Regions from separate parts of the Novosphingobium kaempferiae genome, predicted to be linked through region 2. Evidence: predicted binding sites of a transcription regulator. Region 2 holds the regulator's gene; each other region holds the start of a gene.
The links. Region 2 encodes LexA, which represses DNA repair genes until DNA is damaged. Its sites were predicted from a motif close to GTTCCNCNCTTGTTCT; they were not measured.
Positions count from the first base shown of each region.

Region 1: a site for LexA is predicted at 1,578-1,593, ahead of LO787_RS24770 (MmcB family DNA repair protein). Genes of this name have one in related genera too.
Region 3: a site for LexA is predicted at 2,099-2,114, ahead of LO787_RS15015 (ImuA family protein). Genes of this name have one in related genera too.

Region 1 is NZ_CP089301.1:5,434,155-5,437,428, forward strand. It holds gene LO787_RS24765 (DEAD/DEAH box helicase) at 1-814, opposite strand, end outside; gene LO787_RS24770 (MmcB family DNA repair protein) at 1,067-1,564, opposite strand; tRNA gene LO787_RS24775 (tRNA-Arg) at 1,668-1,744, shown strand; gene LO787_RS24780 (hypothetical protein) at 1,890-2,261, shown strand; gene LO787_RS24785 (hypothetical protein) at 2,331-2,921, shown strand; gene LO787_RS24790 (dCTP deaminase domain-containing protein) at 2,936-3,274, shown strand, end outside.
Region 2 is NZ_CP089301.1:5,215,235-5,218,508, reverse strand. It holds gene LO787_RS23670 (ComEC/Rec2 family competence protein) at 1-1,210, shown strand, start outside; gene lexA (transcriptional repressor LexA) at 1,376-2,068, opposite strand; gene LO787_RS23660 (molybdopterin molybdotransferase MoeA) at 2,170-3,274, opposite strand, start outside.
Region 3 is NZ_CP089301.1:3,299,899-3,303,172, reverse strand. It holds gene LO787_RS15020 (Y-family DNA polymerase) at 1-1,399, opposite strand, end outside; gene LO787_RS15015 (ImuA family protein) at 1,314-2,075, opposite strand; gene LO787_RS15010 (winged helix-turn-helix domain-containing protein) at 2,264-3,274, opposite strand, start outside.

The DNA.
Region 1 (3,274 bases), 220 kb from region 2:
GGTCGGCGCCGTGCTTGGTCCGGGTGAACACCAGAGCGCGGTCGATGGCGCCGTGGCTGGCGTTCTCGGCGGCGTCGGGGGCGAGGCCCTCACGCAGCGAGATGGTCAGCAGCGCCTGCTTCTCGGCCTGGTTGATGTGCGTCGCGTACTGCTCGACGCGCTCGGCGGTGGTCGACTGCGGGGCGACCTCGACCTTGACCGGATCGTTGATGAACTGACGGCCCAGTTCCGCGATCGCCTGCGGCATGGTGGCCGAGAAGAACAGGCTCTGGCGGGTCTTGGGCAGCAGCGCGGCGACGCGCTTCAGCGGCACGATGAAGCCGAGGTCCATCATCTGGTCGGCTTCGTCGAGCACGAAGATCTCGACGTGCTTGAGCGTCAGTGCGCGCTGGTCGATCAGGTCGAGCAGGCGGCCGGGCGTCGCGACGAGGATGTCGGTGCCGCGCTCAAGCGCACGCGCCTGCTTGCCCACCGGCACGCCGCCGAAGATGCACTGCACGGTGAGGTTCAGGAACTTCGCATAACCGCGCATGTTCTCGGCGATCTGCGCTGCGAGTTCGCGGGTCGGCGAAAGCACCAGCATGCGGCAGCCGGCGTTCTGGCGCGGCTTGGGATCGTTGGCGAGGCGGTGGAGCGAGGGGAGCGAGAACGCGGCGGTCTTGCCGGTGCCGGTCTGCGCGATGCCGAGGAGGTCACGGCCTTCGAGCAGCGAGGGGATCGCCTTGCGCTGGATCGGCGAGGGATCGGTATAGCCCTTGGCTGCGAGCGCGCGGAGAATGGGCTCGGCGAGGCCAAGTTCAGAGAAATAGGACATGCGTCACTTTCAAAAGTGCGGGGCGCGCGAAGGCTTTTGAGAAAGGCGCGCGCACGGCAAGGTGTCGTTGTGGCGACCCTGCGTGAGGAAGGAAGCTGGTTGGTCGCAACCGCAAGTCCGGGCCGGCCTTGGCATTGCGCCGTGGCCTCACGCTGCTCTCGGATTGCGGCGGGGTGGACCCCGCACGCCGGTTGCTGGGCCGCTACATAGTGTGCATTGCAGCGTTGCGCAAGATAATTGCGGATAACTGCGTCAGCCGTCGCTGCCCCATTGGGCCGTATGCGGATCGCCCAGCGTGACCAGCCGCCGCAGCGAGGCGCGGGCGAGGCGCTCCGTCTCCACCTTGCGACGCGCGGCGGCAAGCTGGCGCAGCGGCGCCGGGCGCAGGATTTCCGCATCGTAGCCGTCGCCCACGATCACGCCGCAACTGTCGGGCAGGAACGCCTCGCCCTCCAGCGGCGAACGGTCGAGCGCGGGGGAAAGCCCCCAGTAGAACCTGTCGCAATAGTCGAGATAGTCGGTCCACTTGCCGTCGCCGAGCAGGTCGGCGCGCGAAACCTTGATCTCCACGATGATGACGTGGCCCTTGGCGTCGATCCCCATGAGGTCCGCCCGCCGCCCTCCGCGCAGCGGCATTTCCGGCAGGCACCAGATCCCGTTGCGCGCGAAAAGCCGCGAGATTCCCCGCGCCACATCGGCGGCGACGTGCGAAGCGAGGGGAGAGAAGGAGAGCGAATCGGCTTCGGCCATGTGGGTCATCATAGGAACATAAAGGGAACTTGCAAGTCTCGTCACCCGACGCGAAATTTGCCGCTGGAAGTCCCCGCCGCCCTCTGCTACCCGCCGCTGCACTGCACCCGTAGCTCAGCTGGATAGAGCGCTGCCCTCCGAAGGCAGAGGCCACAGGTTCGAATCCTGTCGGGTGCGCCATGTTTATTTTTCTAACTATCTGATTTTGCGCGGAAATGGGCCGGCAGAGATTTGATGGTTCCCACACTTTATCCCACATTTGGGGGCTGACGTATGCCTATTAGGCTTGGCGACAGGATTGAGCGTGGGCAGGCTTACCTCCGTTATGCGTAATGCGTTCGCAGGCGATGACCTGAAAGAAAGGTCTGGGGTTTGGCTGGCATCGGAAGAGGCAAGGCATTTTGCCGCGTACGCACACCTTGTCGGATTGAAGGCTCCGAGTTTGGCGAGCGTCCTCATCGTTCGTGCTGTGCATCTAGGGGTTTTGCCGGAAGATGCGATTGATTTCCCCTCCCCTGGGGCTAGCTCATTGAGACGCCGCATCACCTTGCCGGGGCACTCTCAGGAACACGCTCTGCGTTTTGAGCACCTCGCATCTACAACTGGTATCAGCTTTGATGCGGGTTTACGCTTGCTCATTGCAACCGAGTTGCGCGATCGCTGGTTAGCTCAAGCGATGGGTGTGGAATCAAGTTGATTCCACGCTGGACGAAATGTTACTCTTGCGCCATGGGCGCCGACTGCCGATGTTATGGGGATCAGCTCAATGGACCTGGGAGTCGCAGAAATGCACCCCGATAATCAGGTGGCGGCGCGGGCCGCAGACTCGATGGTCAACTGGCCGTCGATTGGCGCTGAAGAATTCGAAAATCTTCAGTTTGATCAGTTCTGCCATGACGAAAATTTCCATCGTGAAATCAGCCGCTTGACGGTCAAAGAGCGGCTGACCCACATGACGCTGCACTTTGCGAAGTACTCAGGTTACCTTGCGAACGATCCAGACGACCTTCGTCTACGCCGTACTATCACAGACCTTTTCGTGATCGGGCTCTCAACGCTTAATGGGTTGAACGTCAGAGCCCATCCATTGGTCACTGAGATAGGCCAGATCGAAGATACCTCACGGTCGGCGTTGGCCCGTCGTGTCGCGATATTGGCAGGTGAAATGGCGTCGGCGTGTGAGCGTCTCGATCATCTTGAAGAGTTTCCTTACCGCCAGACGCTCCAAGGCGCGGCAGCGACAATGGTCGCTTTGGCGCTAAGCGCAGCAGAAGCGCGTCAGTGGTCTATGCCTCTGCTTGTGAAGGAGCGCCTTCAGCGGGTCAAAGAGAAGTCCATTTTCTATGGGCGCCTGTAGGTCGGAGTGAGAGCGTGACCTTTTGGAGCGGGGATCGCTTGCTACGCGACGGCAAGCAAGTCGACCTGGTGACCCCGTTCGACGACAAGCTGATCGATTGTTCAGCGTATACGCTTAGGTTGGGGCATGAGTCTTTCGTGACTCCACAGTTCGGTGAAGCTGGCCCCAACATCAAGCAGCAGCTTGCCGAAGCTGGGGAAATAGACATCGCGGGCATCAAAATGCCTGTATCAGGCGGGGAATTGGTCATTCCTGCTGGCCAATTTGCGTTTCTATTGACGCATGAAGTCGTCAAGATCCCTGCTGGTTGTATGGGCTTCATCTCGCTGAAGTCGAAGCTCAAATGGAACGGC
Region 2 (3,274 bases):
GGGGGCGCTGGCGGGGGTGGGTTATACGCTCCTGTCAGGCGCCGAAGTGCCGACCGTCCGCTCATGCATAGGCGCACTGCTCGTACTCGCTGCCATGGCGCTCGGTCGCGAGCCGCTGTCGCTGCGAATGCTGGCCGTCGCGGCTTTTTGCGTGATGCTGTTGTGGCCGGAGGCGGTGACCGGCCCGAGCTTCCAGATGAGCTTCGGCGCGGTGCTGGCGCTTGCCGCCGTCACGACGTCCGAGCCGGTGCGGCACTTCCTCGGCCCCCGTGGCGAGGGCTTGGCGATGCGCGGGCTGCGCCATGTCGGGCTGCTCCTGCTGACCGGCGTGGTGATCGACCTCGCGCTCATGCCGATCGGCCTGTACCACTTCCACCGAGCGGGCGTGTACGGGGCGATCGCCAATGTCGTGGCGATCCCGCTGTCGACATTCGTCGTCATGCCGCTGCTGGCCGCCGCGCTCCTGCTGGATGTGGTCGGGGCAGGTGCGCCGATGTGGTGGCTGGCGGGCCATGCCATCGATCTGCTCACCGGCCTGGCGCACTGGTTCGCATCCCGACCCGGAGCCGTGAACCTCCTTCCGGCCTCGGGAACGGGTGCCTTCCTCCTGTTCGTGGCTGGGGGACTCTGGCTGGGCCTGTGGAGCGGCCAAATCCGTTGGCTGGGCCTGCCACCGGCACTGATCGGCACGGGGCTGCTGGCGCTGGCTCCACCTGCCGATATCCTGATTTCAGGTGATGGCCGTCATGTCGGTCTGGTCGATCCTGCAGGCGGCCGCCTCTTCGTCCTGCGAGATGGCGCGAGCGGTTACGCGCGGGACAACCTCATGGAACAAGCTGGCATGGAAGGCGAGCCAATGCCGCTCGACCGCTGGCCGGGCGCCGTCTGCAACCGGGACTTCTGCACTCTGGAGATCAGGCGTTCCGGCATCACCCGTCGCCTTCTCGTGTCCCGTGGCCGCGATGCAGTGCCTGAACGCGCCCTGGTCGCCGCCTGCGAGCATAGCGACATCGTCATCGCCGACCGATGGCTGCCGCGCAGTTGCCAGCCTCGATGGCTCAAAGCCGACCGCGCTTCGCTGGCCGAGACCGGTGGCCTTGCCGTTTATATCGAAGACCAGCGCATCGAAACCGTGGCTCAGACGCAAGGCGAACATGGCTGGTGGCGAACGGCGGCGCCCAACACGGCAGTTAAGCGTGCGCATCGCTAGGCCTTGCGGCCAATTCGACATATCATGCCGTCATAAGGCTTGGGCGGTAAGGCAAGCCATATGCCCGCACCACTACTGCCGGTCATGAAGGCAAAGCACCTGCGGCAGCAATTGGGATTGAAGCCCGTTCATCCTATGGGTCGAACAGGCTTCAGCAAATGAACTTCAATTGTAGCGACGAAGCAGGCCGGCGAGCTTGCCCTGGACCTCGACTTCATCCGGTCCGTAGATCTGCGGCTCGTACGCGGCATTGGCCGGGTCAAGCCGAACCATGCCAGATTCGCGCCGGAGATACTTCAGCGTCGCTTCTTCACCACGGATGAGGGCCACGACGATTTCGCCGTCGCGCGCCGAGTTGGTGCGCTTCACAAGTGCAAAGTCGCCATCGAGAATACCGGCTTCGACCATCGAGTCGCCGGAAACCTCGAGCGCGTAGTGTTCTCCTGATCCGAGAAGCGCAGCGGGAACAGGTAGCATGGACTGCCCTTCCAGCGCCTCGATCGGTACGCCGGCAGCGATGCGGCCGTGCAGCGGGATTTCGATGACGTCATTGGCAGGCTGCGGCGCGCTTCGCGCAGGCTGAATCGCCGCGATGCCGGTGTCGTCGTTAGTGGCCGTGGCGCGCGAGGGCTTCGTCCCGGCATTGTCGGGTTGGCGCAGCACTTCTAGGGCGCGGGCACGATTGGGCAGGCGGCGGATGAAGCCGCGCTCCTCCAGCGCAGAAATCAGCCGGTGAACGCCCGATTTCGACTTGAGATCGAGTGCTTCCTTCATTTCCTCGAAGCTCGGGGAAATGCCGCTGTCTTCGAGACGCGTCTGGATGAACCGGAGCAATTCGTGCTGCTTGCGCGTCAACATTGTCGCTGCCTTTTCGTAACCTCCGGACCAGGGAAAACCTGACCTTGTTTGTTCTGGTAGTGAACATTGAGGGAACAATCAAGCAACGAATCGAAACGATCTTAAGCAATACCGCCATTCTGAAGCAGATAGATTTGAACCTTGTCGTTCACCCGCGCGTCTTCGGCAAATGCGGCGCGGTCGATAAGGACATTGCTGGCCGCAATGGAGGAAAGTGCGCCGCTGTCCTGCAAGGGATTGGCGATGACGGTTTCCCCATTCCACCATCCGCGCAAGAATTCGCGACGCTTTCCGTTGGCACGCAACGGTTCGCCTAACGAGGCCGTGAAGTGCATCGGTAATGGCTGTGCAGCGCCAAGCATCGCGCGGAGCATGGGTAGCATGAAATGATAGGCGGTGACGTAGCTCGACACCGGATTTCCGGGAAGTCCAAGCACGATCTGGCGGCGGCCATTTGTGTCGCGCGTGGCCACTAGAATGGGTTTGCCCGGCTTGATCGCCACGCGCCAGAAATCGATGCTGGCACCCCATCGTTCGAGAGCGGGACGGATGAGGTCGTGATCGCCTACCGATGCTCCGCCGCTGGTTACGATGAGGTCGGCGTCGGACGATGCCTCGAAAGTGGAGGTAATGGCCTTGATCGTATCGGGAACCGGGCCGATCCGCCGGGCATCGACGGCGGTTGAACCCGCCAAAGCCAGGAGCATCGCGCCGTTACTGGCGGGGATTTGGTGAGGCGCGCAGTGCTCCGGGTCGGCAGCAAGTTCGTCGCCGCTGTCGATGATGACGACGCGGGGCTTGCGGGATACGGGCAGGTACTTGTGTCCTGCCGCGATGGCGAGGGCCGTCTGTGCGGGACCGACCGGCTTGCCTCTAGGCAGGATTTCAGCGCCTTCGATGAAGTCCATGCCGCGAGGGCGGATATGCTTCGTTGCGGGAACGGGCGCTTCGCCGGTCAGCGATATCTCGTCGCCATGGCGCGCCAGATCTTCTTGGAGAATTACTGCCGATGCGTCAGCGGGCAACACCGCGCCGGTGGAGATGCGGACGGCCTCGCCGATTGCGATAGTGCCGATATACGGATGACCCGCCGCGCTTTCTCCCACGACACGCCAGGGGCCGGTGAGGTTCAAACCAGCGACGGCATAACCGTCCATCGCTGAGAGGCTGGCCGCAGGCTGGGTCCGGCGGGCATGGAGCGGCTCG
Region 3 (3,274 bases), 1.9 Mb from region 2:
CGACCAGGCGCGCAGGATCGCGCACCGTACTTTCCCCAGCGAGGATTGCCCCCAGGTTCTCGGCATCGAGCGGTTCGGTATGCGGCGCCAGAAGCCGGAACTGTTCGAGGCCCATGCCGGGATCGATACGCTCGATTCTGAGCTTCAGCAGGCGCAGCAGGTGCGGCACTTCGCGGGTGGGCCGAGAGGTGCCGATAGCCACCACCTGCTCACCGCCATCGATGCGTAAAGCAATCAGGCGCAGCGAGCGCGCACCCAGCCCCTGGCGCTGAAGCACCTCGGCCAAGTCCTTCAGCAGGTCGTGCATGACTTGCGCGATCGCTTCGGCCGCGCCGATCGGCTCGAGCAGCCGACGCTCGACCGCAGGGATAACCACGCCCTCACGCGGGGTGATCGGTTCGGCCTTGCCTCCCAGCGCCTGGTCGAGCCGGTCGATGGTGGCGAGCCCCAGTCTCCTCGCCAGCGGACCGCGCGCGACAGGCAGCAGGTCGGCGATCGTCTCGAAGCCGAACTTGCGCGCAGCGGCCAGTGCGCCGCTTTCGAGACGCAGCGCGGCGACCGGAAGCGGCGACAGCGCCTTCAGCACGCCGCCGTGCGGAATGATGGCAATGTCATCGCGGCCGTAGCGGGCCAGCGCATGCGCCGCGCCCGGCGTTTCGGCGATCGCGATGCGCGCCGTGAAACCGGCGCGGCGGCAGAAGGCCCGCAGCCGCTGGCAGAAGTGTTCCTCTCCGCCATGCAGGTGCGCGGCGCCGGTCAGGTCCAGCCAGATCCCGTCCGGCGGCGAGACCGCGACGATCGGCGACCAGCGGCGAATGCCGAACAGGGCGAGGCGATCGAGCAGCGCTGCGTCGGCCTCGGGCTCTGCAGGGCGGAAGTCGAGATCGGAAACGAGCGCGCGGGCATGGGTTGCCGCCATGCGGACATGGATGCCCAATGCTCTCGCCGCCGGACAGGCCGAAACGATCTCGTCGCGGCGGCCGACCTTGCCGATGAGCGCCAGCGGAGCGGCCGCGGCCTGCGGCGCGTCGTGCAACTGTTCCGACACTGCTGACGAGGCCATCCGCTTGAACGGATGCTCTGCCGATTCGGAGCGTCGCCCCAGTTCGCGCATCGGCGGCTTGGCATGCAACGGCAACGCCGCGATCTCGCGCTCGACATCCCGGCGTGTGCGGTCCTTGCCCCTGACGGCCCCCTGCCCTTCTGCAATCTGCCGCTCGCGCGCCCAGCGCGCACCCGGCCGCCACCCACCCCCGCGAGGAACCGAGCAGGCACCGGGGTTATCATCGACGGGAAGCTGGAGTGCGCGCGGCTCAGGCCGCGGCGCGGCGAACCGATCCTGCCGTCTCAGCCGTTCGATGGCGAGGAACGGCAGGAACAGCGAGACGACCCGTCGCATCGCATCCCTCCACGATCAGGGAAAAGCCTTCGCCGCCGCGCTGACGCGCAAGTTCGATCAACCAGCGCGGGCGCCCAACGCCGGCGACGCCGAGCCGTTCTGATGGCGCACTGGAAATGCGCCAGCGGGTCCAAGCTGCGGAAGTCTCGGCAAGCGGGTCACGATCCCGGCTGCGGTGACGGCGGAGTAGGAGTACCGGAATGTCGGCCTCGGCTGCTGCGAGCTGCAGGCGACGGGTAGCGACCATCGAGACCTTGCTGGCCTCGGCCACCACGGCAGCAGGCGTTCCATCGCGCACCGCATCTTCGACGACGGCGAGCAATGCTGCATCGTCGCGCGGCTGCGCATGAATTACGTCGGCGGAGACTAACCCTGCCTGCTCCAGGCCGGGTGCGTAGAGATCGTTGCGGCAGCTGACCCACAGCACCGGCGCCGCAGCGGTGTGGGCTTCACGGGCGGCGATACCGGCAAGGAACAGCGTCGCGGCTGCGTCATCGACCAGCGAGCAGCTCAGCGCAGTTGCCTCGTGCAGGGCCCCGGCGCGCAGACCACCAGAGCTTAGTCGGGTATCCAATGTCTCGACACCGAAAGGCATGACCCGATGATCGTTAATCGGCGTCGCCAAGGCGCGCAGGGCATCAATGCTTGGATGCACAAGGGAGGAAACGGGTTGCATGGTGACTTCGCTGACTCGGATTTGTTCCTTTTATGTTCTCACCTCAGACAGGCGGCGGTCAACCGCTTTGAATCGGTCTTCACGTCCAGTATGGGGACAAGCCTGTGCAAACGGCGGAAGCACACCGGTCTCGAGAGGGATGTCTTGCCTGCTTTGAACTCAGCCACGCGACGTGGCCGGACACGGCATCACCCAACCCTTACTTCGGCGAGCCCCAGCCAATCCGCCATTGCCCGCAATTCCACATATAAAGCATCGTGGGTGTGATCTGGGGCATCGGATTCCACGTGGATTGAGCGGACCAGCAGCGTCGATGCGGTTCTGTCCGCCTTGAGATCAACGCGAGCCACCAATCGGTCACCCAGCAGGAACGGCAGGACGTAGTAGCCATATTGGCGCTTTTGTGCAGGGACGTAAATTTCGATGCGGTAGCGAAAGCCGAACAGTCGTTCGGTCCGGTCCCTCTCCCAAATCAGAGGATCGAAGGGGACCAGCAGCGCCCGTGCATCGATACGTCGCGGTCGTCGGGCATCGCGATGCAGCCAGGCATGCCGCCTTCCCTCCACGGCGACAGGGATCAAAATGCCGTCTTCCGCGAGCGCTGCAATAGCAGGGCGCGCCTGCGCCGGAGACTGGCGGAAATAGTCGCGCAGTTCCTTTTCGGTGGCGATGCCGTGGGCCATCGCAGCGCGTTCGATCAATGCACGGTGGGCCGCGTCATCCGCTGGCGTTGGAAGGGCCAGCACATCGGCGGGCAGCACCCGTTCAGGCAGATCATAGACTCGCTCGAAGCCGCGTCGACGCGTGGCGGTTGTGATGTGCCCCGCCCAGAACAGCCACTCCAGCGTGCGCTTGGTGTCACTCCACTCCCACCAGCCAGATTGCCCTTTGTGAGTTTCGAAGTCGGCGGCTGACATAGGGCCATCGGAGCGGATGCGTGCCAGCATTGCCATGGCCTCTGCCCGGCCCTCCGTTGCGCAGTGGCGCATCCATGTCCAACCTGCCTCGCCGCGATCCGCTTCTGCCATGCGCCAGCGCAGGAGGGGATGAATCTCGAATGGCAGCAAAGACGCCTCGTGCGCCCAATATTCAAAAAGCTTTCGCTGCCGCTTCGGTCCCCAGGCAATCTGATCGAGAACACCCCTGTCATAGCCGCCCAAGCGTGAAAAGGCGGGGAGATAATGTGCTCGCGTAAGCAC